Regions from separate parts of the Paraburkholderia sp. UCT31 genome, predicted to be linked through region 2. Evidence: predicted binding sites of a transcription regulator. Region 2 holds the regulator's gene; the other holds the start of a gene.
The links. Region 2 encodes LexA, which represses DNA repair genes until DNA is damaged. Its sites were predicted from a motif close to ACTGTATNNNNATACAGT; they were not measured.
Positions count from the first base shown of each region.

Region 1: recA (recombinase RecA) is a predicted target of LexA. The motif match lies at 3,474-3,491, and genes of this name have one in related genera.

Region 1 is NZ_VZQP01000023.1:107,109-122,974, reverse strand. Features, by position in the region: gene F6X40_RS20755 (MFS transporter) at 1-773, opposite strand, end outside; gene F6X40_RS20750 (sensor histidine kinase) at 981-2,540, opposite strand; gene F6X40_RS20745 (response regulator transcription factor) at 2,550-3,338, opposite strand; gene recA (recombinase RecA) at 3,593-4,669, shown strand; gene recX (recombination regulator RecX) at 4,677-5,435, shown strand; gene F6X40_RS20730 (DUF2889 domain-containing protein) at 5,566-6,240, shown strand; gene sucC (ADP-forming succinate--CoA ligase subunit beta) at 6,296-7,465, shown strand; gene sucD (succinate--CoA ligase subunit alpha) at 7,596-8,477, shown strand; gene F6X40_RS20715 (TerC family protein) at 8,645-9,349, shown strand; gene F6X40_RS20710 (pilin) at 9,507-10,130, shown strand; gene F6X40_RS20705 (PglL family O-oligosaccharyltransferase) at 10,293-12,077, shown strand; gene F6X40_RS20700 (nucleotide pyrophosphohydrolase) at 12,131-12,481, opposite strand; gene moaC (cyclic pyranopterin monophosphate synthase MoaC) at 12,513-12,992, opposite strand; partial or broken gene F6X40_RS20690 (M48 family peptidase) at 13,222-13,647, shown strand; gene F6X40_RS20685 (DUF2946 family protein) at 13,666-14,241, opposite strand; gene F6X40_RS20680 (hydrolase) at 14,234-15,286, opposite strand; gene F6X40_RS20675 (nuclear transport factor 2 family protein) at 15,339-15,785, opposite strand.
Region 2 is NZ_VZQP01000083.1:562-16,427, forward strand. Features, by position in the region: partial or broken gene F6X40_RS38015 (RNA polymerase sigma factor) at 1-22, opposite strand, end outside; gene F6X40_RS38020 (substrate binding domain-containing protein) at 197-1,111, opposite strand; gene gcl (glyoxylate carboligase) at 1,283-3,058, shown strand; gene otnI (2-oxo-tetronate isomerase) at 3,188-3,997, shown strand; gene F6X40_RS38035 (2-hydroxy-3-oxopropionate reductase) at 4,070-4,981, shown strand; gene F6X40_RS38040 (asparaginase) at 5,241-6,287, opposite strand; gene F6X40_RS38045 (CysB family HTH-type transcriptional regulator) at 6,466-7,392, opposite strand; gene F6X40_RS38050 (sulfate/molybdate ABC transporter ATP-binding protein) at 7,511-8,569, opposite strand; gene cysW (sulfate ABC transporter permease subunit CysW) at 8,570-9,577, opposite strand; gene cysT (sulfate ABC transporter permease subunit CysT) at 9,574-10,470, opposite strand; gene F6X40_RS38065 (sulfate ABC transporter substrate-binding protein) at 10,636-11,682, opposite strand; gene lexA (transcriptional repressor LexA) at 11,993-12,643, shown strand; gene F6X40_RS38075 (hypothetical protein) at 12,770-13,114, shown strand; gene F6X40_RS38080 (DUF2939 domain-containing protein) at 13,234-13,851, shown strand; gene F6X40_RS38085 (universal stress protein) at 13,970-14,437, opposite strand; gene nodI (nodulation factor ABC transporter ATP-binding protein NodI) at 14,859-15,773, shown strand; gene F6X40_RS38095 (ABC transporter permease) at 15,793-15,866, shown strand, end outside.

The DNA.
Region 1 (15,866 bases), on a different contig from region 2:
CCGGCCGTCAGGCCGAGCAGCGCGATAATCACGACCTTCAGGTTCTTCCATTGGCCGAACGCTTCGGAAAGCGGCGCCTTCGAGGTCTTGCCCTCGGCCTTGATGCGCGCGAACACCGGCGACTCATGCAGTTGCAGGCGAATCCACACCGACACCGCGAGTAGCAGGATCGACACGAGGAACGGAATCCGCCAGCCCCAGGCGCCGAACGCGTCTTCGCCCATGAGCGTGCGAACGCCGAGAATCACGAGCAGCGACAGAAACAGACCGAGCGTGGCGGTGGTCTGGATCCATGCGGTGTAGAAGCCGCGGCGGTTCGCCGGCGCGTGTTCGGCCACGTAGGTCGCGGCGCCGCCATACTCGCCGCCCAGCGCGAGACCCTGCAGCAGGCGCATCGCGATGAAGAGCACCGGCGAAGCGATGCCGATCGCCGCGTAGCCCGGCAGGAAGCCGACGAGGAACGTCGACAGGCCCATGATGACGATCGTGATCAGGAACGTGTACTTGCGCCCGACCATGTCGCCGAGCCGCCCGAATACAATCGCGCCGAACGGCCGCACCGCGAAGCCCGCCGCGAAGCTGAGCAGCGTGAAGATGAACGCCGCGGTCGGATTGACGCCGGAGAAGAAGCTCTTGCTGATGAAGGCCGCAAGCGAGCCGGCCAGATAGAAGTCGTACCACTCGAAAACCGTACCCAGCGACGATGCGAAGATCACCCGCTTCTCATCGCGCGTCATCGGCACGTGCGAGATTTGCCCGCCAACGGTAGCCATATTGTCGTCTCCAATATTGATATATCCACGGATCGCCGGCACAGCCGTTCCCGTGCAACCGATTATTGGAGTGGAAACTTACGGCGTTCTGACTCGGCGCCTGAACCTGGGGTAGTCCGGTAAGTCGACGAATAGGCGTTCAATTTCCGTTAATGTGCCGGTATGTTCGCGCAACCCACGCTGAAATATCTCAAAAAACGCTGACCGTCAAGCTGACGATAGAGGCGCGTTAGGGTAAGTCCCGCCCCGTTCGAGCACGTGCAAGCTGATGCGCACCAGTGTGCCGGCGAGCCGCGGCGACTCCTGGTAGACGTTGTCGTCGATGGCGAGCTCGCCGCCGTGCATTGCCGCAATCTCGCGCACGATCGCGAGGCCGAGGCCGCTGCCGTCGCCCTCGCGGCCCAGAATCCGGTAAAAGCGCTCGACCACACGCGAGCGCTCGCTGGCCGGAATGCCGAGCCCGGTGTCCTCGACTTCCAGGTGCACGAGCCGCGCGGGGGCGTCGTGTTGCACGCGCACGGTGATGCGGCCGCCCGCCGGCGTATAGCGGATCGCGTTGTCGATCAGGTTCGACAGCATTTCACGCAGCATCACCGGATTGCCGGCGACTTCGACGGGCTCGTCGGGCGCTTCGTAGCCGATGTCCATCTGCTTCGCGAGCGCGGCCTGCACCCATTCGCGCACCGCGCTGCGCGCGAGTTCGCCCAGTTCGAGCGGCGTGAAGATCTGTCCCGACCGACGGTTTTCCGCGCGCGCCAGCGCGAGCAATTGCGTGACGAGCCGCGCGGCCTGCTCGGAGCTCGTCGCGATCTGTTCGAGCGAGCGACGAACCTCGGCCGACGCGTTCTGGCGCAGCGCGAGCTCGGCCTGGGTGCGCAGGCCGGCCAGCGGCGTTTTCATCTGATGCGCGGCGTCGGCGATGAAGCGCTTCTGCAGCTCCATGTTCTGTTCGAGGCGCGTGAGCAGATCGTTGAACGACGTGACGAGCGGCTCGATTTCCGGCGGCGCGCGGCGCGCTTCGAGCGGCGACAGATCGTCCGGCCGGCGCGCGCGGATATGCGCCTGCAGCGCATGCAGCGGCTCGAGCCCGCGCGACAGCCCGAACCACACGAGCAGGATCGCGAGCGGCAGGATCACGAACTGCGGCAGGATCACGCCCTTGATGATGTCGTTGGCGAGCTGGCTGCGCTTGTCGAGCGTTTCGGCGACCTGCACGAGCACGGCCTGCGCGCCCGGCGTCTGCGGAAACTCGACGGTCGTGTAGGCGACGCGGATGTCGTTGCCGCGCAGCACGTCGTCGCGGAATTCGACGAGGCCCGGCGGCGGGCGGTCCTCCTCGTGCGGCAGTGGCATGTCACGCTCGCCGGCCACGAGCTCGCCGCGCGCGCCGAGCACCTGAAAGAACACGCTGTCGACGTTGTCGGCGCGCAGGAAATCGCGCGTCGACTCGGGCAGCGACAGCTCCGCGACGCCATTGACCGGATGGATCTGGCGCGCGAGCACGTAGGCGTCGGTTTCGAGCGCGCGGTCGAACGGCCCGTTCGCGATCGACTTCGCGACCAGATAGGTGACCGCGAGGCTCATCGGCCAAAGCAGCAGCAGCGGCGCGAGCATCCAGTCGAGAATTTCGCCGAACAGCGAGCGCGGACGCGCTTCGGCGGCGGCTTCGGTTTCGTCGGGCGCGGCGAACGGATTGGCGTAGCGCGCGTCGCGCGCCTCGTCGAGGTCCGCCGCGTGCGCCGTGGCGCGATCAGCGCGTGCGGACATCGCTGGCCTCTATTTGTAGTGGTGGCTCGCCGGCATCGCGGTGGACGACGGCGCGGTGGACGATTGTGCCGCTTGTGCCGTCTGCGGCGCGGAGCCGGCCGGGGTGGCGGGCGCGCTCGCATTCGCCGGCGGCGCCGCTTTTTCGAGACAGTAGCCGAGCCCGCGCACGGTGATGATGCGCACGCCGCTCGGTTCGATCTTCTTGCGCAGCCGGTGCACGTAGACTTCGATCGCGTTGTTGCTGACTTCCTCGCCCCATTCGCACAGATGGTCGACGAGCTGCTCTTTCGAGACCAGCCGGCCGATCCGTTGCAGCAGCACTTCGAGCAGACCGAGCTCGCGCGCCGACAGATCGATCGCCTGGTCGTTGACGTAGGCGATGCGGCCCACCTGATCGAACGACAGCGAGCCATGCCGCACGACGGTCGGGCCGCCGCCCGCGCCGCGCCGTGTCAGCGCGCGCACGCGCGCTTCGAGTTCGTTCAGCGCGAAGGGCTTGGCCATGTAATCGTCGGCGCCGAGGTCGAGGCCTTTGACGCGTTCGTCGACGCTATCGGCGGCGGTCAGGATCAGCACGGGCAGGTTCGAATTGCGCGCGCGCAGGCGGCGCAGCACCTCGAGCCCGGACATGCGCGGCAGGCCCAGATCGAGGATCAATAGGTCGAACGTCTGCATTGACAACGCGGTATCGGCTTCTACGCCGCTTTTCACGTGATCGACCGCATAGGCCGATTGGCGGAGTGATCGAACCAGACCATCCGCGAGTATGCTGTCGTCTTCGGCAATCAGAATTCGCATGATGCGCCAGCCTGGCTTTGCCGGCACCGTGGGGTTGCCCCGGCGCGCAGCGGTCTCCGAACATTATTGTGGGTAGTTGGGGCGATGCGACAGTAAAAGATGCGCGTTCGCATCACAATCGCGCTTGCCAAAACTACTGTTTTTTTATACAGTGTCTGCGTTTCGTGTGATGTCCTGGAGACTCCGCTCAATTCGAGTGGAACCACGGGTGCACATCTGCCTCAGACGCCGTTCATCATAGCAAAGGACGATTCATGGAAGAAAGCAAGAAAGGCTCGGCTGGACTGACTGCTGAAAAGAGCAAGGCTCTCGCCGCCGCGCTCGCGCAGATCGAAAAGCAGTTCGGCAAAGGGTCGGTCATGCGGCTCGGCGCAGGTGAGGCAGTCGAAGACATCCAGGTGGTCTCCACCGGATCGCTCGGCCTCGACATCGCACTGGGCGTCGGCGGTTTGCCGCGCGGCCGCGTGGTCGAAATCTACGGTCCGGAATCGTCCGGTAAAACCACGCTGACGCTGCAGGTCGTCGCCGAAATGCAGAAGCTCGGCGGCACCGCGGCGTTCATCGACGCGGAACACGCGCTGGACATTCAATACGCGGGCAAGCTCGGCGTGAACGTCGCCGACCTGCTGGTCTCGCAGCCGGACACCGGCGAACAGGCGCTCGAAATCGCCGACGCGCTGGTGCGCTCGGGCTCGATCGACATGATCGTGATCGACTCGGTCGCGGCGCTGGTGCCGAAGGCGGAAATCGAAGGCGAAATGGGCGACTCGCTGCCGGGTCTGCAGGCGCGTCTGATGTCGCAGGCGCTGCGCAAGCTGACCGGCACGATCAAGCGCACGAACTGCCTCGTGATCTTCATCAACCAGATCCGCATGAAGATCGGCGTGATGTTCGGCAACCCGGAAACCACCACGGGCGGTAATGCGCTGAAGTTCTACGCGTCGGTGCGTCTCGACATTCGCCGCATCGGCTCGATCAAGAAGAACGACGAAGTGATCGGCAACGAAACCCGCGTGAAGGTCGTCAAGAACAAGGTGGCGCCGCCGTTCCGTGAAGCGATTTTCGACATCCTGTACGGCGAGGGCATCTCGCGTCAGGGCGAAATCATCGACCTCGGCGTGCAGGCGAAGATCGTCGACAAGGCCGGCGCATGGTACAGCTACAGCGGCGAGCGGATCGGTCAGGGCAAGGACAACGCGCGTGAATTCCTGCGCGAAAATCCGGATATCGCTCGCGAAATCGAAAACCGTATCCGCGAATCGCTGGGCGTTACCGCGATGGCGAACGCCGTGACCGGCGCGGACGCTGAAGTCGCGGGCGAAGAAGAGTAAGCATCAAGTGATACGCAAAGGCCGGCCGCTGTCCGGTTTCGACTCCGGACGCTATCCGGACGGCCCGCGCGACGCGGCGGACGGATCGCCTGAATCCGGCGATCCGTTCGAACCGTTCGACGCACATGACCGCGCTGCGGGCCGCGACCCGCAGCGTACGCGGTCTGCGCCCGCTGCAGCGTCGTCCAGCCGGGATTCCTCCGGACTCGATTCCCCAATCCCCTCCGAGGTCACCTACACCCGCTCGCGTCGCCAACCCGGCGAAGAGAAGCCGGGCCAGTCCGACAAAGACGACAGCAGAAAATCCCAACGCCCCGCCCGTTCGCTGAAAGCGCGCGCGCTCGGCTATCTGTCGCGCCGCGAATATAGCCGCGCCGACCTCGCCCGCAAGCTGAAGCCTTACGTCGAGGAAACCGATTCGCTCGACACGGTGCTCGACGCGCTGCAGGCCGAAAACTGGCTATCCGACTCGCGCTTCGCGGAAAGCCTGATCCATCGGCGCGCATCGCGGCTCGGCACGAGCCGCATTCTCGGCGAACTGAAGCAACACGCGCTCAACCCGGCGCTCGTCGAAGAGGCGAGCGCGCAATTGCGCGAAACCGAACTCGCGCGCGCCCAGGCGGTCTGGCGCAAGAAGTTCGGCCAGTTGCCGCAAACGCCGGCCGAGCGCGCGAAGCAGGCGCGCTTTCTCGCGTCGCGCGGCTTCTCCGGCGCGACGATCGGCAAGATCCTGAAGGGTATCGACGACATCGGGGACGGCGACTAACACGCCAGTCTCGACGGGTAGGGCAATTACCGCGCCGTAACCTGGCGCCAGGCCGTGCGCAATCGGGGCTGTCCCAAATACCCGTTATGCTAAAATCCAGACGTTTTCCAATCCGGCCTTTCCTTCCCGCATGTCGCTCTCCCCGCCAGTGTCCCGTCAGTTGCGCCATCGTCGCGCAATCAGAGCGGAAGCTTACGAGCGAGCCGATGGTCTGTGGGATGTGGAAGCGTGCCTGACCGACGAAAAGCCACGCGATGTGGCGCTTGCGTCGGGTGTCCGGCCCAATGGTCAGCCGATCCATGAACTCTGGCTTCGCATCACCATCGATCGCAAGCTCAATGTCGTCAACGCCGAGGCGTCGTCCGACTGGGTGCCCTATCCAAGGTTGTGCCAGGCCAGCAATCCCGCCTACCGTGCCCTCATCGGGCTCAATCTGTTCCACAACTTCCGTCGCGATGCTGCCCGTTTGCTGGCCGGCACGGCCGGTTGCACGCATCTCACCGAGCTGTGCGCGATCCTGCCGACCGCCGCGATCCAGGCGTTCGCCGGCGACGTATGGAACACCGATGACGGCACGCCGGGTGCGAACGCGGGTTCGGGAGACGAATCGTCTAACGGCACAGGCGGGCATTCCAACGACAAACCGCCATTCCAGCTGGGACGCTGCCACGCGCTGCGTTTCGACGGCGAGGCGGTGAAACAGTTTTATCCGCGCTGGTATGGTCATGCACCGCGTCCGGCGGAACGCGCGGCCTCGTCGGACGGCGCGGCGGCCCGCGAACGAAGCGGCGACGCGTCGGCCTGAACGGCGGCAACGGAATCGAAGTTCTATCCAACTCTCAGACTGAAGGGAATCACGCATGAAGATTCACGAGTACCAGGGTAAGGAAATCCTGCGGAAATTCGGCGTCGCGGTACCGCGCGGCAAGCCGGTCTTCTCGGTGGATGATGCGGTCAAGGCCGCGGAAGAGCTGGGCGGCCCGGTGTGGGTCGTGAAGGCTCAGATCCATGCGGGTGGCCGTGGCAAGGGCGGCGGCGTCAAGGTCGCCAAGTCGCTGGAACAGGTTCGCGAGTACTCGAACCAGATCCTCGGCATGCAGCTCGTCACGCACCAGACCGGTCCGGAAGGCCAGAAGGTGAACCGCCTGCTGATCGAAGAAGGCGCCGACATCAAGAAGGAACTGTATGTCGGTCTCGTGATCGATCGCGTTTCGCAGAAGATCGTCGTGATGGCGTCGAGCGAAGGCGGCATGGACGTCGAAGAAGTCGCGGAAAAGACGCCTGAGCTGATCCACAAGGTTGCCGTCGATCCGTCGACTGGCCTGAAGGACTCAGAAGCAGACGACCTCGCGAAGAAGATCGGCGTGCCCGACGCTTCGATCCCGCAAGCTCGCGCGATCCTGCAAGGCCTGTACAAGGCATTCTGGGAAACCGACGCATCGCTCGCCGAAATCAACCCGCTGATCCTGACCGGCGACGGCAAGGTCATCGCACTCGACGCGAAGTTCAACTTCGACTCGAACGCGCTGTTCCGTCACCCGGAAATCGTCGCGTACCGCGATCTGGACGAAGAAGATCCGGCTGAAATCGAAGCGTCGAAGTTCGACCTCGCGTACATCTCGCTCGACGGCAACATCGGCTGTCTGGTGAACGGCGCCGGCCTCGCAATGGCAACGATGGACACCATCAAGCTGTTCGGCGGCGAACCGGCGAACTTCCTCGACGTCGGCGGAGGAGCTACGACCGAGAAGGTCACCGAAGCGTTCAAGATCATGCTGAAGAACCCGAACCTGACCGCGATTCTGGTCAACATCTTCGGTGGCATCATGCGCTGCGACGTGATCGCGGAAGGCGTGATCGCGGCGTCGAAGGCCGTGTCGCTGAAGGTGCCGCTCGTGGTCCGCATGAAGGGCACGAACGAAGACCTGGGCAAGAAGATGCTCGCCGAATCCGGCCTGCCGATCATCTCGGCGGACAGCATGGAAGAGGCGGCTCAGAAGGTCGTCGCGGCTGCTTCGGGCAAGGCCTAAGCCAGCTGTCCACGGCGCATTTACCAGCTCATTTGCCAGGTTTACGAGTGGCGGCGCGCGAGCGACACAGGCGTGAAGCATCGCGCCGAGTGGCGCTACCGCGCGACGCCAAACGAACAGAGGTCAATACATGTCGATTCTGATCAACAAAGACACCAAGGTCATCACGCAGGGCATCACCGGCAAGACCGGTCAGTTCCACACGCGTGCTTGCCGTGAATACGCAAACGGCCGCGAAGCGTACGTCGCGGGCGTGAACCCGAAGCGCGCCGGCGAAGATTTCGAAGGCATCCCCATCTACGCGAGCGTCGCTGAAGCCAAGGCTGAGACGGGCGCGACCGTGTCGGTGATTTACGTTCCGCCGGCAGGCGCCGCCGCCGCAATCTGGGAAGCAGTCGAAGCCGACCTGGATCTCGCAATCTGTATCACGGAAGGCATTCCCGTCCGCGACATGATCGAGATCAAGGACCGTATGCGTCGCGAAAACCGCAAGACGCTGCTGCTCGGACCGAACTGCCCGGGCACGATCACGCCGGACGAACTGAAGATCGGCATCATGCCGGGTCACATCCATCGCAAGGGCCGCATCGGCGTCGTGTCGCGTTCGGGCACGCTGACGTATGAAGCAGTCGGCCAGCTGACCGCGATCGGCCTCGGCCAGTCGTCGGCAGTCGGCATCGGCGGCGACCCCATCAATGGTCTGAAGCACATCGACGTGATGAAGATGTTCAACGACGATCCGGATACGGACGCCGTCATCATGATCGGCGAAATCGGCGGTCCGGACGAGGCGAATGCCGCGCACTGGATCAAGGACAACATGAAGAAGCCGGTGGTTGGCTTCATCGCTGGCGTCACGGCGCCTCCGGGCAAGCGCATGGGCCACGCCGGCGCGCTGATCTCGGGCGGTGCGGACACCGCCGAAGCGAAGCTGGAAATCATGGACGCGTGCGGTATCAAGGTCACGAAGAACCCGTCGGAAATGGCGCGTCTTCTGAAGGCGATGCTGTAAATCGAATTCGCGTGCCGTTGGCGCGCGATTTTGATACGCTTACGAACTCCTTTCGTGAGCGGGCGGTCCCGAAAAGCGGAGGAGTGCAGACTCCCCCGCTTTTTTTTTCGTCCGCGCTTGCGCCGCGGTTCTGCCCGCGCGGTCGATTTTTTCTTATGCTTTTTTCCATGCTCGAATTCTTCACGACCCTCCATTGGGGCTCGGTCTTTCAGATCATCGTCATCGACGTTCTGCTCGGCGGCGACAACGCGGTCGTGATCGCGCTCGCCTGCCGCAACCTGCCGCAGTCGCAGCGCATGCGTGGGATCGTGTGGGGGACCGCCGGCGCGATCGCGCTGCGCGTCGTGCTGATCGCGTTCGCGGTCGTGCTGCTCGACGTGCCGTTCCTGAAGTTCGCGGGCGGCTTGCTGCTGCTGTGGATCGGCGTGCGCCTGCTCGCGCCGGCGCACGACGCTCACGACAACGTGAAGCCGGCCGACAAGCTGATCTCGGCGGTGAAGACGATCATCATCGCGGATGCGGTGATGAGCGTCGACAACGTGATCGCGATCGCGGGCGCGGCCGAAGCCGCGGAGCACGAGCACCGGTTGGCTTTGGTGATCTTTGGCCTCGTCGTGAGCATTCCGTTGATCGTGTGGGGCAGCCAGCTGATTCTGAAGCTGCTCGATCGCTTTCCGGGCATCGTACTGTTCGGCGCGGGCCTGCTCGGCTGGATCGCGGGTGGTCTGATGGTCAACGACCCGGCCGGCGACCGCTGGCCGATCCTCGACACGCCAGTCGCCGAATACGGGATGAGCATCGCGGGCGCGCTGTTCGTCGTGATCGTCGGTTATCTGTTGAAGCGCCGTAACGCGAAACGTGCGGCGGTGTGAGCATGGCGTTGACGGTGCATCGCTGCCTGATTCGTGATGTCGTCCGAATGCAAGCCTGGCCATCCGGCTGACTGTGACGCGCGAGCTTCGCTCGCTACGATTGAAACGCCTGTTCCCGATCCACGGGCCAGGCGTTTCTCGTATCAGGAGTCTGCCGATGATCGTTACCCTGCCATATTCCCCATACTCTCAATCGACGCAATCCTCGCGTAGGTCGCGCCGCGCACGCTGGCGCGCGAGCTGGTTCGCGCGCATCTGCCGCCGCTGCGGCGTCGGCTTCACGCTGATCGAGTTGATGATCGTGCTCGCGATCGTCGGCGTGATCGCGGCCTACGCGATTCCCGCGTATCAGGACTATCTGGCGCGCAGCCGGGTCGGCGAGGGCTTGTCGCTCGCGGCGTCGGCGCGGCTCGCGGTGGCCGAAAACGCCGCGAGCGGCAACGCGTTCAGCGGCGGTTATGCGTCGCCGCCCGCCACGCGCAACGTCGAGTCCATCCAGATCGACGACGACACTGGTCAGATCACGATCACGTACTCGACGCGTGTCGCGCAGGCCGGCGCAAACACCATGACGCTGGTGCCGTCGGTCCCGGACAACGTCGATGCGCCGAGCGCGCGAGTCGCGTTGAGCAAGGACGCGGTGCAGACCGGCGCGCTGACGTGGGAATGCTTTGCGAGCGGCAAGAGCGCGTCGTCGTTGCCGGCGCCGGGTTCGGGGCCGATGCCAAGCGAGGCGCCGACGCTCGCCGCGAATCTGGCGCCGCCCGAATGCCGTTCATAAGGGGCAAATGAGTGAGTGAACGAGACAGCAGCCGAGCGCTGACTGGATGAGTCGAAGCCACAACGTAAAAGGCTGATTTTCAGCCTATTTCGGCCGGACCGGCGCACAGTGCAACGAAATTTTTGTATAGTGCGCCGGTTGCTGACGCCCACCGTTGATTCGATGCCCACCCCTTTCGCGCGCTACCTGTCTCTCGTACTGCTGGCTCTTGCGTTGATCCTGCCCTACGCGGTTGCCAACCATACGTATCCGATCCCAACCTTCTACGCCGAATTCACCTCGCTCGCGCTGTTTCTGCTGACCGGGGCGGCCGTCGTGCTGCTGGTCGCGACCACCCGGCCGCGTGTGAGCTTCGCGTCGCCCGCGGTCGCGCTCGTACCCCTGCTGTTCGGCCTCGTGCTGGTCGTGCAGACGCTGGTGCTGCCGGTCGCGGAGCCATCGATGAACTGGCTCGGCGCGGGCTTCCTGCTCGCTGCGTGGATGGCCGTGCATGTGGGCTACGGCTTCACGCGCGTGAAGCTCGACGAGACCGCGTTGCGCTGGGCGGCGGGGGCGTTGATCGTCGGCGGTCTGTTCGCGGTGTTCAGTCAGGTGATCCAGCTGTTTCACCTCGAGGCGCGCGTGGCTCCGCTCGTCGTCGCGTACAACATAACCGTCGAGCGCCGGCCGTTCGGCAACATGGCGCAGGCGAACCACCTCGCGACGTATATCGCGTTCGCGATGGCGGGCGCGCTGTACCTCGTGCAGACGCGCCGCATCGCGGTGCCCATCTGGCTGCTCGTGTCGACGATTTTCTCGGTCGGCCTCGCGCTGACCGTGTCGCGGGGTCCATGGCTGCAGATGGGCGTGATCGTTGTCGCCGGCTTCTGGATGGCCTTCGCGCAGACTCGCAACGAACCGCAATTGCGCCGTAGCAACCGTGAATGGCTGGTGCCGATCGCGCTCGCGGTGCTGTTTTTCGTGGTCAATGCGCTGATCCGCTGGGCCAACGTGCGCTTTCACCTCGAACTCGCGCAGTCGGCGGCCGAACGCTTCCAGGATGCCGGCCAGATCGCGCCGCGCCTCGCGCTGTGGAAATACGGCTGGACGATGTTCAAGCAGCATCCGCTGCTCGGCGTCGGCTGGGGCGAATTTCCGAGCCATCAGTTCGAGCTCGTCAAGCAGCTGGGCGGCGTCGAAATCGCCAACAACTCGCACGACATTTTCGTCGACCTGCTCGCGAAAACCGGTCTGATCGGTCTCGCGATCGTGCTCGTGGGTCTCGTCGCGTGGCTCGTGCGCATCGTGCGTGCGCCGCAAAGCGCCGCGCGCGTGTTCGGCATCGCGCTGATCGGCGTGCTGACGATGCATGCGCTCGTCGAGTATCCGCAGCAGTACATGTTCTTCCTGTTGCCCGCGATGTTCGTGTTCGGCCTGCTCGAAACGCGGCCGTTGCGCGCGGTGCCGGCGAATCTGTCGCTCGGCGCGTTCGCGGTGGTGGTGTTCGGCGGGCTCGCCGCGCTGTATCCGGTGTATCGCGACTATGCGCGTGCCGAGGTGCTCTACTACGGCGCGCGCCCGGCCGAGCAGTACGGCGCCGATCCGTCGTTCATGTTCGGCGCGTGGGGCGAATACGGTCTCGCGACGCTGCAGCCGATGAATCCGCTGAACCTGCAGCGCAAGCTCGCGATGCACAAGCAGGCGATCGCGCTGTTGCCGGGCGAGACGGTGCTGCGTCGCTACGCGGTGCTGCAGGCGCTGACCGGCGATACCGCGGCGGCGCTCGATACGGTCGAACGCTTGCGGATCTTCGCCGAGGAATTGAAAGACTGGCCGGCGCAGCTCGGCTATCTCTACCAGCTCGTCGACGAGCAGAAGTCGCTCGCGGGCTTCAAGCAGCAGTTGGTGAAGCGCTACGGCACACCGGCGCACGATGCGACGCCGGATGACGACAGCGACGAAGATTGATCGGACCGCGGAAGCTCAGGCGTGCTGGCGCCGCGGCTTCCTCCCTTCAAAGTTCAAAGCTCGGAATACTTCGCGGCCGTGCCTTTCGCCTTGTCGACGGGGTAGCGCGCTTCGTTCAGCTTCAGTTTTTCCGCTGCCGCGTCGACGAGATCGAAGCCGGCGGTATGGGCGACCAGCAGCAGATACATGAACACGTCGGCGCACTCGTGCCTGAGGTTCGTCGATTGCGCGGGATCGCCGAGCAGCGCGTCGATCTGCGCATCGGTCTTCCACTGAATCGTCTCCAACAGCTCGCCGGCTTCGATGCCCGTGGAGACGATCAGGTTGCGCAGCGTGTGAAACTGCCGCCAGTCGCGCGCGTCGCGAAACGCCAGTAGCTGCTCGAGCAGTTCGTCGATGGTCATGTTGCTATCCGATTAGTTGTCGAACCGCAGGTCAAGCTTGCGCCACCCAATCCCCCGATTTCCCGCCATGCTTCTCCATCACCTTCACATCGGTGATGGTCATGCCGCGATCCACCGCCTTGCACATGTCGTACACGGTCAGCAGCCCGATCTGCACGGCGGTAAGCGCCTCCATTTCGACGCCCGTGCGTCCAAACGTCTCGACCTGGACCGTGCAATGCACGCCGGGCATCTGCTCGTCGAGTTCGAAATCGGCCTTCACGCGTGTCAGCGCGAGCGGATGACAGAGCGGAATCAGATCGGCGGTGCGCTTCGAGGCCTGGATCGCCGCGATCCGCGCGATGCCGATCACGTCGCCCTTTTTGGCGTTGCCGTCGCGGATCAGCGCGAACGTGTCGGGCAGCATGCGGATCGAGCCACGCGCGATCGCGATGCGCCTGGTCTCCTGCTTGCCGCCGACGTCCACCATATGCGCGTCACCGGCCGCATCGAAATGAGTGAGTTCAGGCATGGTTGACTCCTTCAGAGGGCGCCTATCATAGCAGGGCGGCGCGGCCTCGAATCGTCGCGGCGACTGATTACATTTGCGCTGTGTCGTGCTCTGAGTTTTGCCTCGTACGCGTCCTGCGACGCCCTTGCCCATTATCTTAGTCCGGGCCACGCGCGGCGTTTTTCGACTTCGTCAGGCCGGCTTCGCGATGCATCCAAAACGATTCCTCGCTGCGTCGCTATCCGTCGCACTCGCGATCGACATCGCACGGAGTGCCGGTCACACCGACGAAGCCGCGCGTCTCGCCGAGCTCGCGCAGAAGCGCTGGCCGCAATCGAACGCGGCGATCGACATGCATATCCGCACGCTGTTCACGCTGCATCGCTTCACCGACGCGCAGGCGCTCGCGAAGCAGGAGACCCGGGCGCATCCCGATCAACCCGCGTGGTGGCTCTATCTCGCGCAGGCGAGCGCGGGCAGTGGCGATGCATTGACGCAGCATCGCGCGATGGCGGAGAAGTTCGCGCTGGAGGGCGCGTGGCCATCGGCGATCCGGCAGATGAAGGACGCGCGCGACCTGAAGACGATCGGCTATTACGACCTCGCGACCGTCGACGCGCGCCTGCACGAGATGGAGAGCCGCTACAAGGAGGAGCGGCTCGACGAGAAAGGGTAGGGTGGACGTGAGCGCGCGTCAGACCTGCGCCGCCGGGCTCGCAACGAAGCCAAAGCGCGCGGCCACCTGATCGCGTCGCACGCTTTGCAGCGGCAAGGTGCGCTGAACACTCCAGTGGAACGCACCGCTCAATGAGCCATCGTCGGCGAGCGTCGCGTGATCGGAGAAGATCTCGAGGTCGTGATCGTGCAGCACCGCGATACGTGCTGGCTGCGAGCGATCGGCAAACAGAATGCCGCCGTCTTCATCCACGAACACCGCCGCCGGCTCGAACGCGCCGCCGCCCTGGTCGTGCAGCGCGAGCGTTCCATCCGCGTGCGCGGACAATCTGACCACCCACGGCGTATAAGCCAGCTCGACATACACGCGCTGTGGTCCGTTCTGAAAAAACCACTGCCCGCGCTCATCGGCCTCATAGTTCCGGTTGATGAAGCCAAGCAGCGCCTCATGCCGGATCGGCACGCCGGGCGCGCCGCTCGTCTGGGCCGCTTCGTCGCGCATGCGCCAGTTGCCGCGCCGGTCGAGCATCAGCCAGCCGGTGCAACTCGGCACGTTCGGCCATTTGGCGAGCGCCTGTTTGACGATGTCATCCATGATCGACGTGTCGCTCCAGATAGCCGAACACGCGCCGCGACAGCCAGTCGATGCGGCCCGGGAACGGCCCGGTCATGAAGCCCGCGTGGCCGCCGTGCTCAGGCTGATAAAGCTCGACCGCCGCCGACACCTCGTGCCGCGACGGCAGCGCTTCGGCCGGCAGGAACGGGTCGTTGCGCGCGTTGAGCACGAGCGTCGGCACCTGAATGTGCGGCAGCAGCGGGCGGGTGGTTGCGGTGCTCCAGTAGTCGTCGGTATCGCGAAAGCCGTGCAGCGGCGCGGTCACGACGTTGTCGAACTCGTACATCGTGCGGCTCGCGAGCATCGCGTCGCGATCGAACAGGCCCGGGAACTGCTCGAGCTTCTGGTTGGCCTTGTGCTTCAGCGTCTTCAGGAAGCTGCGCGTGTAGACGAGGCCGAAGCCCTGCGACAGCGCACGGCCGCCCGCATGGACGTCGATCGGTGTCGAAATCGCGGCAGCGGCGGCTACCACCCGCGCCGCATCGGCCTGCCGCTCACCGAGCCAGCGCAGCAGCACGTTGCCGCCGAGCGACACGCCCGCCGCGACCACCGACCCGCGATGCGCGGCGCGCAGGCGGCGCAGGATCCAGTCGACCTCGTTGCTGTCGGCGAGATGATAGAAGCGCGGCAGCCGGTTCAGCGGGCCGCTGCAACTGCGAAAGTGCGGCACCACGCCGTGCCAGCCGTATTCGCGCGCGGCGGCCATCAGCGCGACCGCGTAGTGCGACGACGAACTGCCTTCCAGGCCGTGAAACAGCACGAAGAGCGGCGCGGTGTCGGTGGGCGGAGTATCGTGCGCGACCCAGTCGAGATCGATGAAATCGCCGTCCGGGGTGTCCCAGCGCTCACGGCGAAACGATACCGCGGGGCGGCGCGCGAACAGCGACGGGACGATCGTCTGCACATGCCGGTTCGGCAGCCACAGCGGCGCGCGGTACAGCAGCTCGACGGTCGCCTCGACGGCGGCCGCCACCTTGACGGGGGCCGTACCGGAGGAAGCGGGTTTATGTGGCGTCGAACTCATACCGGCGGAAAAGCGAGAGAACGTGATTCTGAATCTGTCGTGGTGCCGCGCGTCAGTGCAGCGGACCCTGGCCATGCCGCATCTTCGTCGCGAACTGGCTGGCGGTCTCGTTCGGCATCGGGCTTGCGTGAATATGCGCAATGCGCCATTCGCCGCGTTCATGGACCAGCACGTAGGTGGTGAAGACCATCGCGGGCGTGGCGGTCGGGTCGGCCGGACGGTGTGCTTCGGCAATCGCATAGACGACGGTGCCGAGGCTGTCGTAGACGCGGATGTCGAGCGGCTCGATCGACACCGGCAGCGCTTCGAGCTGGACCTGCAAGCCATTGCGGATGCTCTCGAGGCCGTGCAGATGCGAGCCGTCCGCGCAGATGCAGCTGACGAACTCCTCGTCGATCCACAAGCCCATCAAGCTGTCGATATTGACCTCGGCGACGGCCTGATAGTAGGCGTTCAGGGTATCGGCGGCGGCTTCGAAGATATGGGCAAAACGTGGCATGGCTCGTCAGTCTCTTGTGCGCGGCGCGCGGTTGCGGGTCAGCGGTAGCGGGACGGTCCAGAGCGCCGGACCATCGCCCCC
Region 2 (15,866 bases):
CGTCTGAATCGGTCTGGACCACGTGGGCCCCTCCAAGGGCATGGCGGCTGCGTCGTGCGGGTCGCTGTTGCGCGTCGCCGTGGTGTCGTTCCTGACGTGTCTTTCACAGCAGAACTGGCCATAGACCGAGTTTATTCCCGACTCAGGCGAGCATTCGCAAGAAAGACCGCGATCGCCTGCGCGCCCCGCTCGCCAGCTAGTACGATGGCCGGTTCCAGTAGTCGTCGCTCGCGTACACGTCTTTCAGATAGTCGATGAAATAGCGCACGCGCGCCGGCACGAAGCGCTGCTGCGGATAGACCGCAAGAATGTCGTAATCGGGCAGCGCATAATCGTCGAGCACGGTTTCGAGCTCGCCGCGCGCGAGCTGCCGCTGGATTTCCCACGTCGAACGCCAGCCGAGTCCGAGCCCCTCCGAAACCCAGCGATGCAGCAGTTCGCCATCGTTGCAGTCGAGCGAGCCGCCCACCCGCACCGTCGCGAGCTTGCCGTTGCGGCGGAAATACCAGCCGCGGTTCTGCCCGCCTTGCAGATTGAACGCGAGACAGTTGTGGGCCGGCAGATCCTCGAGCGTCTTCGGCTTGCCGTGACGGCGAAAATAGTCGGGCGTACCGCACACCACGCGCCGGTTCGACGCGAGCTTCACCGCGACGAAGTTCGGATCGACCGCGCCGCCGATGCGGATCGACAGATCGTAGCCCTCGCGCACCAGATCGACGACCCGGTCGGTCAGATTGAACGACATCTGCAACTCGGGTTTGTCGCGCAGAAATGCAGGCGCGAGCGGCGCGACGTGCTTACGCCCGAACGCGGCGGGCGCCGACACGATCAGATGGCCGTTCACCGCGCGGCGCCCCGCGCTCAGTTCGTTTTCCGCCTGATCCCATTCGCCGAGAAGCCCGCGGCAGCGTTCGAGAAACGCGGCGCCGTCCTCGCTGACGACGAGCCGCCGTGTCGTGCGATACATCAGCTTCACGCCGAGGCGCTTCTCGAGCGCATCGATGCGCCGCCCGAGAATCACCGGCGACACGCCTTCCTCGAGCGCCGCCGCCGCGAGACTGCCCGCATCGGCGACCCGCACGAAGGTTTCGATCTGTTTGAAGCGGTCCATGTTCGTCTCCCACCTGTCTCTTGCCGGGCTGATGCCGGCCGTGCGCCGGGCTTCACGTCATTCCATACTTTTTGTTTCGGAATAAGCGACCCGGACTGATCTTATCAAACCTTTGGCGCAGGCCTACAGTGTCCCTCAACCGACGTAATTCCCGACCTTAAGGAGACATTCATGGCCAAAATGAGAGCCGTCGACGCCGCCGTTCTGGTGCTCGAAAAAGAAGGCATCGATACCGCGTTCGGCGTGCCGGGCGCCGCGATCAACCCGTTCTACTCGGCGATGCGCAAAGCCGGCGGCATCAGCCACGTGCTCGCGCGTCATGTGGAGGGCGCATCGCACATGGCCGAGGGCTACACCCGTGCGCAGCCGGGCAACATCGGCGTGTGCATCGGCACGTCGGGCCCCGCCGGCACCGACATGATCACCGGTTTGTACTCCGCGCAGGCCGACTCGATTCCTATCCTGGCTATCACAGGCCAGGCGCCGCGCGCGCGTCTGTACAAGGAAGACTTCCAGGCCGTCGATATCGAATCGATCGCCAAGCCCGTCACCAAGTGGGCCGTGACCGTGCGCGAGCCGGCGCTGGTGCCGCGTGTGTTCCAGCAGGCGTTCCATCTGATGCGCTCGGGCCGCCCGGGCCCGGTGCTGGTCGATCTGCCGATCGACGTGCAGCTCGCCGAAATCGAATTCGACATCGACACGTACGAGCCGCTGCCGGTCTACAAGCCGAAGGCGACCCGCAAGCAGATCGAAGCCGCGCTGACGCTGCTCAACGATGCCGACAAGCCGTTGATCGTGTCGGGCGGCGGCGTGCTGAACGCCGTAGCCGAAGACCTGCTCGTGAAGTTCGCCGAAACGCTCGGCGTGCCGGTGATCCCAACGTTGATGTCGTGGGGCGCGATTGCCGACGACCATCCGCTGATGGCCGGCATGGTCGGTCTGCAGACCTCGCATCGCTATGGCAACGCGACGATGCTCGCGTCCGACTTCGTGCTCGGCATCGGCAACCGCTGGGCCAACCGTCACACCGGCAGCGTCGATGTCTATACGAAGGGGCGCAAGTTCGTGCACGTCGATATCGAACCGACGCAGATCGGCCGCGTGTTCGGCCCGGATCTCGGCATCGTGTCGGACGCGAAGGCCGCGCTCGAACTGTTCGTCGAAGTGGCCAGCGAATGGAAGGCCGCGGGCAAGCTGAAGGATCGCGCCGCGTGGGTTGCCGATTGCCAGCAACGCAAGCGCACGATGCTGCGCAAGACGCACTTCGACAACGTGCCGATGAAGCCGCAGCGCGTCTACGAAGAGATGAACCAGGTGTTCGGCCGCGATACCTGCTACGTGAGCACGATCGGTTTATCGCAGATCGCCGCCGCGCAATTCCTGCACGTGTACAAGGCGCGCAACTGGATCAACTGCGGCCAGGCCGGCCCGCTCGGCTGGACGATTCCGGCGGCGCTCGGCGTGCGCGCGGCCGATCCGCAACGGCCGATCGTCGCGCTGTCGGGCGACTACGACTTCCAGTTCATGATCGAGGAGCTTGCGGCCGGCGCGCAATTCAAGCTGCCGTACGTGCATGTCGTCGTGAACAACTCGTACCTCGGGCTGATTCGCCAGGCGCAGCGCGCGTTCGAAATGGACTACTGCGTGCAGCTCGGCTTCGAGAACATCAACTCGCCGGAGATGAACGGCTATGGCGTCGATCACGTCGCGGTGGCCGTTGGTCTCGGCTGCAAGGCGATTCGCGTGCTCAAGCCGGAAGAGCTGAAGCCGGCGCTGCAAAAAGCGCAGTCGATGCTGGCCGAGTTCAACGTGCCGGTGATCGTCGAAGTGATTCTCGAACGCGTGACCAACATCTCGATGGGCACCGAGATCGACGCGATCAACGAGTTCGAGGAACTGGCGGAAAAGCGCGAGGATGCGCCGACGGCGATCAGCCTGCTCGATTGAGCGTTGCGTCTTCGCGGTATTCGCAGCATTCAGCGCGCTCGATGCGCGAGGGCCGGGCTCATGCTCCGCGCCCTCCCCTCATCGAGACCAGCGCGCCACTCCCTGACCGACCTGAGAGACAAAAGCACCATGCCTAAATTCGCAGCGAACCTGACGATGCTGTTCAACGAAGTGCCGTTCCTCGACCGTTTCGCGGCAGCGGCCAACGCCGGCTTTCATGCCGTCGAATTCCTGTTTCCCTATCCGTATTCGATCGCCGAATTGAGTGCACGTCTGCAGCAGAACCGCCTCAAGCTGCTGCTGCACAACCTGCCGGCCGGCAACTGGGAAGCCGGCGAACGCGGCATCGCGTGCCTGCCCGATCGGGTCGCCGAGTTTCAGGAAGGCGTGGGCCGCGCGATCGAATACGCAAGCGCGTTGAAGGTGCCGCAACTGAACTGCCTCGTCGGCATTGCGGGCGCGAACGTCGACGCCGACACCGCCCGCGCAACGATCGTCGACAACCTGCGCTTTGCCGCGCGCGAGCTCAAGAAGGCCGGCATCCGGCTGCTCGTCGAGCCATGCAACTCGTACGACATTCCGGGCTTCGCGTTGAACCGTTCGCGCGATGGACTCGACGTGATTCGCGAGGTCGGCTCGGACAATCTGTTCCTGCAATACGACATCTATCACATGCAGCGGATGGAAGGCGAACTCGCGGCGACGATCGAAAAGAACCTCGCGCAGATCGCGCATATCCAGCTCGCGGACAACCCTGGGCGGCACGAACCGGGCACCGGCGAGATCAACTATCCGTATCTGTTCGCGCTGCTCGACTCGCTCGGCTACGACGGCTACGTCGGTTGCGAATACAAGCCGCGCACGACGACCGATGCCGGCCTCGGCTGGGTGCAAAGCGTGGCAGGTCAAGCGCGCGGCGCGGCGCATGCGGCGGCTTGAGGCGCCTTGGGGTTCCTGACGGAACCCTGAAGCCTCAACGCACGCCCCCTATAACCCTGGAGATTCACACACATGGCAAAGATCGGCTTCATCGGACTCGGCATCATGGGCGCGCACATGGCGCGCAACCTCATCAAGGGCGGTCACTCGCTGTTCGTGAACGGCGCGTATCCGGTACCGGACGACATCGCGAAGAGCACGAGCGTGGTCGCCAGTTCAACCGCCGTCGCGCAGGCCGCCGACATCGTCATCATCATGGTGCCGGACACGCCGGACGTCGCCAACGTGCTGTTCGCCGACGACGGCGTCGCCGCCGGCCTCGCCAAAGGCAAGCTCGTCATCGACATGAGCTCGATCTCGCCGCTCGACACCCAGGCGTTCGCGAAGAAGATCAACGCGCTCGGCGTCGACTATCTCGATGCGCCGGTGTCGGGCGGCGAAATCGGCGCGCGGGATGCGTCGCTGACGATCATGGTCGGCGGTCCCGAGAAAGCCTTTGCGCTGGCCAAGCCGTTGTTCGAACTGATGGGCAAGAACATCTCGCTGATCGGCGACAACGGCGCGGGTCAGACCTGCAAGGTCGCGAACCAGATCATCGTCGCGCTGAACATCGAAGCGGTCGCGGAAGCGCTGCTGTTCGCGTCGCGCTCGGGCGCCGACCCAGAGCGGGTGCGGCGCGCGCTGATGGGCGGCTTCGCGTCGTCGCGGATTCTCGAAGTGCATGGCGAGCGCATGACGAAGCGCACGTTCAGTCCGGGCTTTCGCATCGAGCTGCATCAGAAGGACCTGAATCTCGCGCTCGATGGCGCGCGTAAGCTCGGCATCGCGCTGCCGCATACCGCGAGCGCGCAGCAACTGTTCAGCGTCTGCGCCGCGAACGGCGGCAAGGCGTGGGATCACTCGGCGATGGTGCGCGCGCTCGAAATCATGGCGAATCATGAAGTCGCGCAAGCGCCGGATAGCGAGGAAGCGAAGGCGGCTTGAGGTCTTCGTGCTTCCTCTTCAGTTCAGCTCGCCGTTGATTCCGCCGGTTGCCGCTTCGGCATCGGCGACGTCGCGGTGAACACAGGTGGGGCGCCCGTTCGTTGCACGGCAGCTTGGGTTGCCGGCGCGGCGTAACGGGCAAATCGCGCCGCTCTGGGCTGAGAGCGGCAAGTGGGGTCCGCAGCGGCACCCGTCGGTGACGGGGAAGCCTTGGTCGGTCAGACGTCGTCGTCGGGTGTCCGGCTGTCGGATTCGCCAATCAATACGTATCGAACACCTTCTGCAACGCCGCCGGCGCAGTGTGGCCCGCGGCCAGCGCCAGCATCAGCAGCACCCTCGCCTTGTACGGATTCAGCGAACCCGCGCTGACGAAACCGAGCGCATCGTCGGCCGCCGCGCCGTTGCGCATCACATGCCCCGAACCCACGCGCGACGAGCGCACCACCGCCACGCCGCGCAACGCGGCATCCGCCAGTGCCTGCTGCAACGACTGGTGGATCGAGCCATTGCCCGTTCCCGCCACGACGATGCCGCGCACATCCGCGGCGACCAGCGCATCGATGGCGATCCGCGACACGCCCGCATAGCTCGTGACGATCTCCACCTGCGGCCACGCCGCATCGATTGCGAATTCGCTCGCGACCGTATGCGCGCGCACCACGCCGCGCTGGAACTCGACGCGGCCATCCTGCACCCAGCCGAGCGCGCCAATCTCAGGCGACTGGAAAGCATCGACCGCATAGGTGCTCGTTTTCACAATGTCGCGCGCGCTGTGAATCCGGTTGTTAAACGCGACCAGCACGCCCTGCCCGCGTGCCGCCGCGTGCGCGGCGACCGTCACCGCGTTTAGCAGGTTCAGCGGACCGTCGGCGGAAAGCGCCGACGCCGGGCGCATCGCCGCGGTCAACACGACCGGCTTGTCCGACTTGACGGTCAGATGCAGCAGATAGGCGGTTTCTTCGAGCGTATCGGTACCGTGCGTGACCACCAGGCCGTCGACGTCGTCCGTCGCGAGCAGCGCGTTGATGCGTTGCGCGAGTGTGGTCCACAGCGGCAGCGACATGTCCTTGCTGTCGACGCTGGCGATCTGCTCGGGCGCGATTCGCGCGACCGTAGACAACGCCGGCACCGCCGCGAGCAGTTGATCGACGCCGACGACGCCCGCCTGATAGCCCGACGTATTGGCCGCATCCGGGGCCGCGCCGGCGATCGTGCCGCCGGTCGCGAGCACCGCGATGCGCGGCAGCGTCGGCGCGGTGCTATGGCCGGGGGGAATCGGGAGAGAGGGAGAAGTCGAGGTATTCATGGCGGCGATTGTAAGCGATGCGCTTCGCGTCGCCATGCGTGGAAGACCGGACGCGGGTTCGGCTTGCGCGAGCGTGCGCAACGCGCGAGCGGGCTCAAATCTCATGCGGTGCCCAATTGCACTCATCGCCACAAGTATTGACGACGGGTGCAAGTCCCACCCTAAGCTGCTCGCGGCTCTAAGCCGCCTCGCGCAACTGCGCCGCGATGTCTGCCTCGCTCAACTGCGGCGCGAACATCTCGATCAACCGATAGGCGTACGCGCGCAGGAACGCGCCCTTGCGCAAGCCGACACGCGTCGTGCTCGCCTCGAACAGATGCTGCGTGTCGAGCGCGACGAGTTCGCTGTCGCGCTTCGGGTCGTAGGCCATTGCCGCGACCACGCCGATGCCCATGCCGAGTTCGACGTAGGTCTTGATCACGTCGGCGTCGATCGCGGTCAGCACGACGTCGGGCAACGCACCCACTTTCGCGAACGCCTGATCGATATGCGAGCGGCCGGTGAAGTCCTGGTCGTAGGTGACGATCGGAAATTCGGCGATCTCGTCGAGCGTCAGATTCGCTCGGCCGACGAGCGGATGATCCTTCGGCACCACCACGACGTGATGCCACGAATAGCACGGGAAAGTGACGATGTCGGGAAAACGGTCGAGCGCCTCGGTCGAGATGCCGATATCCGCCTCGCCGTTGATGATCATCTGCGCGATCTGCTGCGGGCTGCCCTGGCGCAGCGCCAGATGCACTTTCGGGAACACCGACGTGAACTGCCGAATCACCTTCGGCAATGCGTAGCGTGCCTGCGTGTGGGTGGTCGCGACGACGAGGTGGCCGCTGTCCTGATCCGCGTACTGACGCGCGACGCGGCGCAGATTCTCCGCATCGAGCAGCATCCGCTCGATCAACTGATGCACGGCCTTGCCCGGCTCGGTGAGCCCGGTCAGACGCTTGCCGCGGCGGATGAAGATGTCGACCCCGAGTTCGTCCTCGAGATCCTTGATCTGCTTCGATACGCCCGACTGCGACGTGTAGAGCACGTTCGCCACTTCGGTCAGGTTCATGTTCTGCCGCACGGCTTCGCGCACGAAGCGCAATTGCTGGAAATTCATCGTTGTGTCTCCGGTTCCGCCAGAGTTGAGTTATTGGAGCCGCAAATGCCAGGCGATCCACGCGGCACGGCTGATAAGTTCTCTCCTGTCCTCAGCGCCGCACAGCGGCGCCGCCATCTCACCGCGCCGGAAACACCCGCAGCGCGCGCGGCACCGCGCTCACGCCGTCGCCGACCGCGAGTTGCAGATCACGCCACGTTTCGCGATCGAGTTCGGCTTCGAGCAGATTGCCCTCGCGACCGGCGAGCTCGACGCGCACCGAACCGCCGAGCGTCACCACGCGCCGCACGTCGACGACAATGCCCTCGCGATGCCCCGCCGCCTGCGGATACAACTGCAGATCGTGCGGCCGCACATAGGCGAACGCCGGGCCCCTAAAACCCGCCGCGATCGCGACCGGCAGCGCCGCGCCATCGACGACGAAGCCTTGCGCATCGACGCTGCCGTGCAGACGGTTCGCCGCGCCGAGAAACTCGTAGACGAACGGCGTCTGCGGATGGTCGTACACCTCCTGTGGGCTGCCGACCTGCTCGACATGCCCGCGATTGAGCACGACGATGCGGTCAGCCACTTCGAGCGCTTCTTCCTGATCGTGCGTGACGAAGATCGTCGAAATATGCAGATCGTCGTGCAGGCGACGCAACCAGCTGCGCAGTTCCTTGCGCACCTTCGCGTCGAGCGCGCCGAACGGCTCGTCGAGCAACAGCACCTTCGGCTCCACGGCCAACGCACGTGCGAGCGCGATGCGCTGGCGCTGGCCGCCGGACAGCTCCGACGGATAGCGCTGCGCGAGCCAGTCGAGCTGCACGAGCTTCAGCAACTCATGCACCTTCTCGCGAATCACCTTCTCCGACGGACGTTCCTTGCGCGGCTTCACGCGCAGCCCGAACGCGACGTTTTCGAACACCGTCATATGCCGGAACAGCGCGTAGTGCTGGAACACGAAACCGACCTCGCGCTCACGCGCGCCGACCGCCGCGACATCCTGGCCTTGCAGCTCGACCCGGCCGCCGTCCGCGTATTCGAGGCCGGCGATCACACGCAGCAACGTCGTCTTGCCGCAACCCGACGGCCCGAGCAGCGCGACGAGTTCGCCCGGTGGAAAGTCGAGCGACACGTTGTCGAGCGCGACGAAATCGCCGAAGCGCTTTTGCAGGTTACGAACGGTGATACCCATTTACAGCTCTCCTTGCTTGAGCGGATGTCGCTGCGACGCAGGCGCGGCGTTGACGAAAAACGAATGCGAAGCGGCCTGCGCGCTATTGGCCTGCGAAGCGCCGGAAGGCGACACGGGCCCCGCATACGCAGGCACTTCGCGCGCCGCCGACAGTTCCGCCGACATATGACGCTCGGCCAACAGCTTGAGCCCCAGCGTGACCAGCGCCAGCAGCGCGAGCAGCGAGGCCACGGCGAACGCGGCCGAGAAGTTGTACTCGTTGTAGAGGATTTCGACGTGCAGCGGCATCGTGTCGGTCTGCCCGCGAATATGGCCCGACACGACCGACACCGCGCCGAACTCGCCCATTGCGCGCGCATTGCACAGAATCACGCCGTACAGCAGACCCCACTTGACGTTCGGCAGCGTGACGCGACGGAACGTCTGCCAGCCCGATGCGCCGAGCACGTGCGCGGCTTCTTCCTCGTCGTTGCCCTGCGCCTGCATCAGCGGAATCAGCTCGCGCGCGACGAACGGGAACGTGACGAAGATCGTCGCGAGCACGATGCCCGGCACCGCGAAGATGATCTGCACGTTGTGATCTTCGAGCCACGGGCCGAACCAGCCCTGCGCGCCGAACATCAGCACGTAGATCAGACCGGAGATCACCGGCGACACCGAAAACGGCAGATCGATCAACGTGGTCAGCAGCGCCTTGCCGCGGAATTCGAACTTCGCGATACACCACGACGCCGCGAGGCCAAACACGAGGTTCAGCGGCACCGCGATCGCCGCGGTGAGCAGCGTCAGTTTGATCGCCGACAGCGCATCCGGATCGGCGAGCGCTTCGAAGTAAAAACGCAGCCCCTTGTTCAGCGCCTGGTAAAACACCGCGGCGAGCGGCACGGCCAGAAACAGCGCGAGAAACAGCAGTGCGAGGCCGATCAGCAGCCAGCGCACGAGCGCCGGCTCGCTGACCGGATCGGGGCGACGCGCCACGCTCGCCGGGTGGGTCGGAACGCGGCTCATTGCACACCTCCACCGATAGCGGCGACGCTCGTGGCCACTGGCGCCGATCCCGTCTTGCCGCGGCTCGTGCGCCGCTGCAGATACCACTGCAGCGTGTTGATCGACAGCAGCATCAGGAACGACACGACCAGCATCACGACCGCGAGCGCCGTCGCGCCCGCATAGTCGTATTGCTCGAGCTTCGTGATGATCAGGAGCGACGTGATCTCCGACTTCATCGGCACATTGCCGGCGATGAAGATCACCGAGCCGTATTCGCCGAGCGCGCGCGCAAAGGCGAGCGCGAAGCCGGTCAGCACCGCCGGGAACACGGCCGGCAGCACGACGCGGCGAAACGTGAGCCAGCGCGACGCGCCGAGACACGCGGCCGCCTCCTCCTGCTCGCGCTCGAACTCCTCGAGCACCGGTTGCACGGTGCGCACGACGAACGGCAGGCCGATGAACGTCAGCGCGACCAGCACGCCCGCCGGCGTGAACGCGATCTTGATGCCGAGCGGCGCGAGGAACTGGCCGATCCAGCCGTTGCCCGCATACACGGCCGCGAGCGAAATGCCCGCCACCGAGGTGGGCAACGCGAACGGCAGATCGACGACCGCATCGACGATACGCTTGAACGGAAACGTGTAGCGCACCAGCACCCACGCGACGAGAAAGCCGAACACCGCGTTGATCAGCGCGCCGCCTAGCGCCGAGAAAAACGTCAGCCGATACGACGCGAGCACACGCGGCGACGTGACCGCGCGCACGAACTGGTCCCAGTCGAGCGTCGCGGTTTTCAGAAAGGTCGCCGCCAATGGAATCAGCACCACGAGGCTCAGATAAGCCACCGTGATGCCGAGTGTCAGGCCAAAACCGGGCAATGCGCTCGGCTTGCGGAAGGTCAACATGGTCATGCTGGATACTCGTTCATGGTTGATGCTCGCGCGGTTGTTCGTTTTGCCGTGCTGCGGTACTGCGGTACTGCGGTACTGCCGCACCGCTGGCCACCGGACCCCGGTTAGCCGAAAGCGCGCCCATTGGGCGCGCCCTTTTGCCCCTGGCGGTGACTCAGGCGGTGGTTACTGCGGCTGATAAATCGAATCGAACACGCCGCCGTCCGCGAAATGGGTCTTCTGCGCGTTGGTCCAACCACCGAACGAATCGTCGATCGTGTACAGCTTCAGCTTCGGAAACTTCGCGGTCAGATCGGCCGGCACCTTGGTGGAACGCGGACGATAGAAATTGCGCGCGGCGATCTCCTGACCTTGCTCGCTATACAGGAAGTTCAGATACGCTTCGGCCACCTTGCGCGTGCCGTGTTTGTCGACGACCTTGTCGACCACCGCGACCGGCGGCTCGGCCAGAATGCTCACCGACGGCACCACGATCTCGAACCTGTCCGGACCAAACTCCTTCAGCGACAGGAACGCCTCGTTTTCCCACGCGATCAGCACGTCGCCGATACCGCGCTGCACGAAGCTCGTGGTCGCGCCGCGCGCGCCCGAATCGAGCACGCCGGCGTTCCTGTACAGCTTGCCGACGAACTCCCTGGCCTTCTGGTCGTTGCCTCCCGGTTGATGCTCGGCGTACGCCCACGCGGCCAGATAATTCCAGCGCGCGCCGCCCGAGGTCTTCGGATTCGGCGTAACGATCGACACGCCCGGCTTCACCAGATCGTCCCAATCCTTGATGTGCTTCGGGTTGCCCTTGCGCACCAGAAACACGATCGTCGACGTGTACGGCGATGCGTTGTCCGGCAGACGCTTTTGCCAGTTCTTGTCGACGAGCCCCTTGTTCGCGAGCGCGTCGATGTCATAGGCGAGCGCAAGCGTCACGACGTCGGCCTGCAGTCCGTCGAGCACCGAGCGAGCCTGCGCGCCCGAGCCGCCGTGCGACTGCCTGAAGGTGACGGCTTCGCCGGTCCTCGCCTTCCATTCCTTGCCGAATGCCTGATTGATGTCCTGATACAGCTCGCGCGTCGGATCGTAGGACACGTTCAACAGCGTGGTGTCGGCGTGCGCGACGCCGCTTGCGCCCAACATGCCGAGCGCACCCGCCGCGCCGACGGCGAGCGCCGCGATCAGTTTTCTGGTTCGAGCCGCAAGCCCCGTATGCCGATGGTTCATTTCAATTTTTCTCCGCGTGATGTCCGCTGATGAGCGTCTGGTGTTGTTCTGCGTCGCAGTCACGTGCACATGAGCGCCAACCGGAGGCCAGTCTATCGAAGCGCTTTCATTATTAAAAATAATGTTTCTTCATTTTTTAATGCTTAAAAGTGGTAACGACAGATGCGTCGGCTGTTGGGACGCCGACAACGCCGTCATGTCGCCGATAAACGACGCCCCAGCGCGACCCTTGCGCCGAACTTAAAGTAAAGCTTGAAATGCGCCGAATACTGTATAAAAATACAGTCACCTGTTCATACATACAGTGGCCATGACAAAACTCACCGCACGACAGCAGCAGGTTTTCGATCTGATCCGCCGCGCGATCGAACGCACCGGCTTTCCGCCCACTCGCGCGGAAATTGCCGCCGAACTCGGGTTCAGCTCGGCCAATTCCGCGGAAGAGCATCTGCGCGCGCTGGCGCGCAAGGGTGTGATCGAACTCGCGGCCGGCGCGTCGCGCGGCATCCGCCTGCTGTCCGGGCAGGAGGACGCGCCGTATCAGTTCACCCTGCCGCATGCGGGCCTGATGCAGTTGTCGTTGCCGCTGATCGGCCGGGTCGCGGCGGGTAGCCCGATCCTCGCGCAGGAACATATCTCGCAGCACTACGCGTGTGACCCGGCGCTGTTCTCGAGCAAGCCCGACTACCTGCTGAAGGTGCGCGGCCTGTCGATGCGCGACGCGGGCATTCTCGACGGCGACCTGCTCGCGGTGCAAAAGCGCACCGAAGCGAAGGACGGCCAGATCATCATTGCGCGGCTTGGCGACGACGTAACGGTCAAACGTCTGAAGCGCCGGCCGAACGGCATCGAACTGATCGCCGAAAACCCCGATTACGACAACATCTTCGTGGAATCCGGCAGCGCCGATTTCGCGCTCGAAGGGATCGCGGTCGGGCTGATCCGCCCCAGCGAGTTCTGATCTTTCGCTGTCGCCGGAACGCTTGCGCCGGTTTGTCCAACCCAAGCCGCATTTACGCCCGCATTTACGCCCGCATTTACGCCCGCATCTACGCCCGCATCTACGCCGAATCGCCTGGAGAGACTCATGGAACGCCTTGCCCGCCTGTTGCCCTTTCGCCAGTTCGGCCGTCTGCGCCATCTGCGCAAGCTCACGCCCTGCGCGCTAATCGAGGCGCCCGCTGCGCGCACGCCGTCGCTGTTCGACGCGGCTGCCGAAGCTTCCGGTCTGCCGTCGTCGTTGCCGGCATTCGCGCGCGTGTCGCTGAATTCGGCGCTGAACATCGCCGAGCCCGCGCGTCGCGCGCCGGTGCGGGTCTATCATGGACCGTCGCGACTGATCATGGTCGGCACGGTCGACGCCGTATGCCGTATGATCGATCGTTGCATAGCCGACGAAGCCAACGTGCACGGCGCGGTGTTCGAAGCCTGAGCGAATCCTGAGTACGCATGCAACAAGCACTTCGGATGTTCAGAGATTCGCGTGGGATGGGGTCGTTTCGACCTCGCCGTGGTCGACGTTAGATCATCACTGACGTGGAGTCCCATTCGATGACAATTCGGAAACGCACACAGGGCAGCGCCACCCGGCCGCTGCTGATCACGCTGATCGTGGTGATCGTGATTGCCGCGCTGGGCTTTATTTATGCGTCACCGTATCTGGCGGTGAACAATCTCAAACGCGCCGCCGATGCGCGCGACGTGCAAACCGTCAATCAGTATGTGGACTTTCCCGCGCTACGCGATAGCCTGAAGCAACAGGTGGGCGCCATGCTGACACGCCGGCTCGAGGCGGATGCCGGCAACAAGATGGCCACGATCGGCGCGGTGATCGGCGTGACGCTGATCGGCCCGCTCGTCGATGCCTATGCGACACCCGACGGCGTCGCGGCGCTGCTGAACGGCATGCCGCCGCGCGGCACGCCGGGCGAGCAACCGTCCGCGCCGCCAGCCGCGGGCGGCGAAGCGCCGGCCGCACCAGCCGCGGGCGACACCACCACGCAGGCAAGCGCCCCGCCGCCCGGGCGTCAAAGCACGGCCGGCTATCGCAGTCTCAACGAGTTTGTCATCACGTACCGGCGTGGCGAAGGTAACGCGAACTATTCGGCAATCTTTCGTCGCGAAGGTCTGGTCACGTGGAAGCTCGCGGCGATCAATCTGAACGAGTGAGATTGAAGCCTGGCCGGATGGGATGCGTGGCTGGCCATCGGGGCCGGCCACGCGACAGGGTCTATTCGCATCTGGGCTAGATGACGGGGCGCGCGGCTTCGCGTCCCTCACTAGCCCATTACGCCGCAGCCGCCTGCTGCTGCTCCTGCGCGGACGAGCACGCCACCAGAATGCTGCACGACACGCGGTCGAGCAGCGGCGTGTTGCCCGCCCCCATCCACCACCGCGACAAACCGGTCCGGCAGCGATGGCCCACCACCACGAGGTCGACCTGCAACTCGTTGGCAAGATTGGCGATCTCGTCGATCGGATGACCGAATGCGAAATGCCCTTGCGCGCTCACGCCTCGCTCGGTCAGCCAGTTCACGCCCTCCTGCAGAATCTCGCGGGCCGTTTTTTCGAAGCTGCCGCAGGCGACGTCCGTCAACAGGCCCGCGCTCTGCGCGATGCTCGAACGCATGTCGACGACCGACAGCAGATGCGTTTCCGCCTTCAGTTCCAACGCCAGATCGGCACCGCAACGCAGGGCTTTGCGGCCTTCGCGCGAGCCGTCGTAGCACAACAGGATTTTCTGGTAGCTCGCCATCTGTTTTCTCCATTCGCGCGGAAAGCGCGGTCTGAATCAATCATGGTGCGCCGCAATTCGGCTTGCAAGGGATGGAAAACGCTAAGTGCATACTCGGTGCATGCCGATCCAGTCTGCACAAGCGTTGGGCGACCCGACGCAGCGTTTGCACACGGATGCCGCAATGCAAAATTTCGTTTGCGAACGCTGCGTCGACACACTGCGGGCCGGTTGACGTGCCAGTCGTGCCACCGCCAATCAGCGGCGCCAATCGACACCGACGAGCGCATCGCACCCCACGCACGACGCGTTCCCGGACACCCGCTCGCATCGGCGATCCGATACCTGGAGTAAGCGGCTTCGCGTGCGCAATGCGTGCATCGCAGGTATGTTGTGTGTCTTGCGCGTACGTTGTGTCTTCTTCCGGAGCCTTGCTCGAGCCATGCCCACCGCCCCCATCGAATTCCATCAGGTCAGGAAAAGCTACGGCGAAAAAACGGTCGTCGACGGATTGTCGTTTCATGTGAACACCGGCGAATGCTTCGGGCTGCTCGGCCCCAACGGCGCCGGTAAGACCACGACATTGCGCATGCTGCTCGGCATTGCGGCGCCCGACGCCGGCGCGATCCGGCTGTGCGACGAGCCGATCCCGGGCCGCGCGCGCCTCGCGCGCTCGCGCGTCGGCGTGGTGCCGCAGTTCGACAACCTCGATCCCGATTTCACGGTGCGCGAAAATCTGCTCGTATTCGGTCGCTACTTCGGTCTGAGCGCCGGGCAGTGTCGCGCGGCGGTGCCGGGTCTGCTCGAATTCGCTCGCCTCGAGAACAAGGCGGACGCGCGCGTGAGCGAACTGTCGGGCGGCATGAAGCGGCGCCTCACGCTCGCGCGTGCGCTGATCAACGATCCCGACGTGCTGATCATGGACGAGCCGACCACCGGTCTCGATCCGCAAGCGCGCCATCTGATCTGGGAGCGGCTGCGCTCGCTGCTCGCGCGCGGCAAGACCATCCTGCTGACCACGCACTTCATGGAAGAAGCCGAACGGCTGTGTCATCGCCTGTGCGTGATCGAGGAAGGCCGCAAGATCGCCGAAGGCGCGCCGCGCGAGTTGATCGAGTCCGAAATCGGCTGCGACGTGATCGAGATCTACGGCCCCGATCCGTTTGCGTTGCGTGACGAACTCGCGCCGCTCGCCGAGCGCACCGAGATCAGCGGCGAGACGCTGTTCTGTTATGTGAACGACGCGCAGCCCGTGCATATGCGCCTCAAGCAGCGCGCCGATTTGCGCTATCTGCATCGGCCGGCGAATCTCGAGGATGTGTTTCTGCGGCTCACCGGTCGCGAAATGCAGGACTGAACCCATAGCGAGACACTTGATGGACGCACGTACTTACGAAACCCACGACGGCACGCCATCGGCGCAGGAACCGTTCGGTGCCTTCCCCGCCAA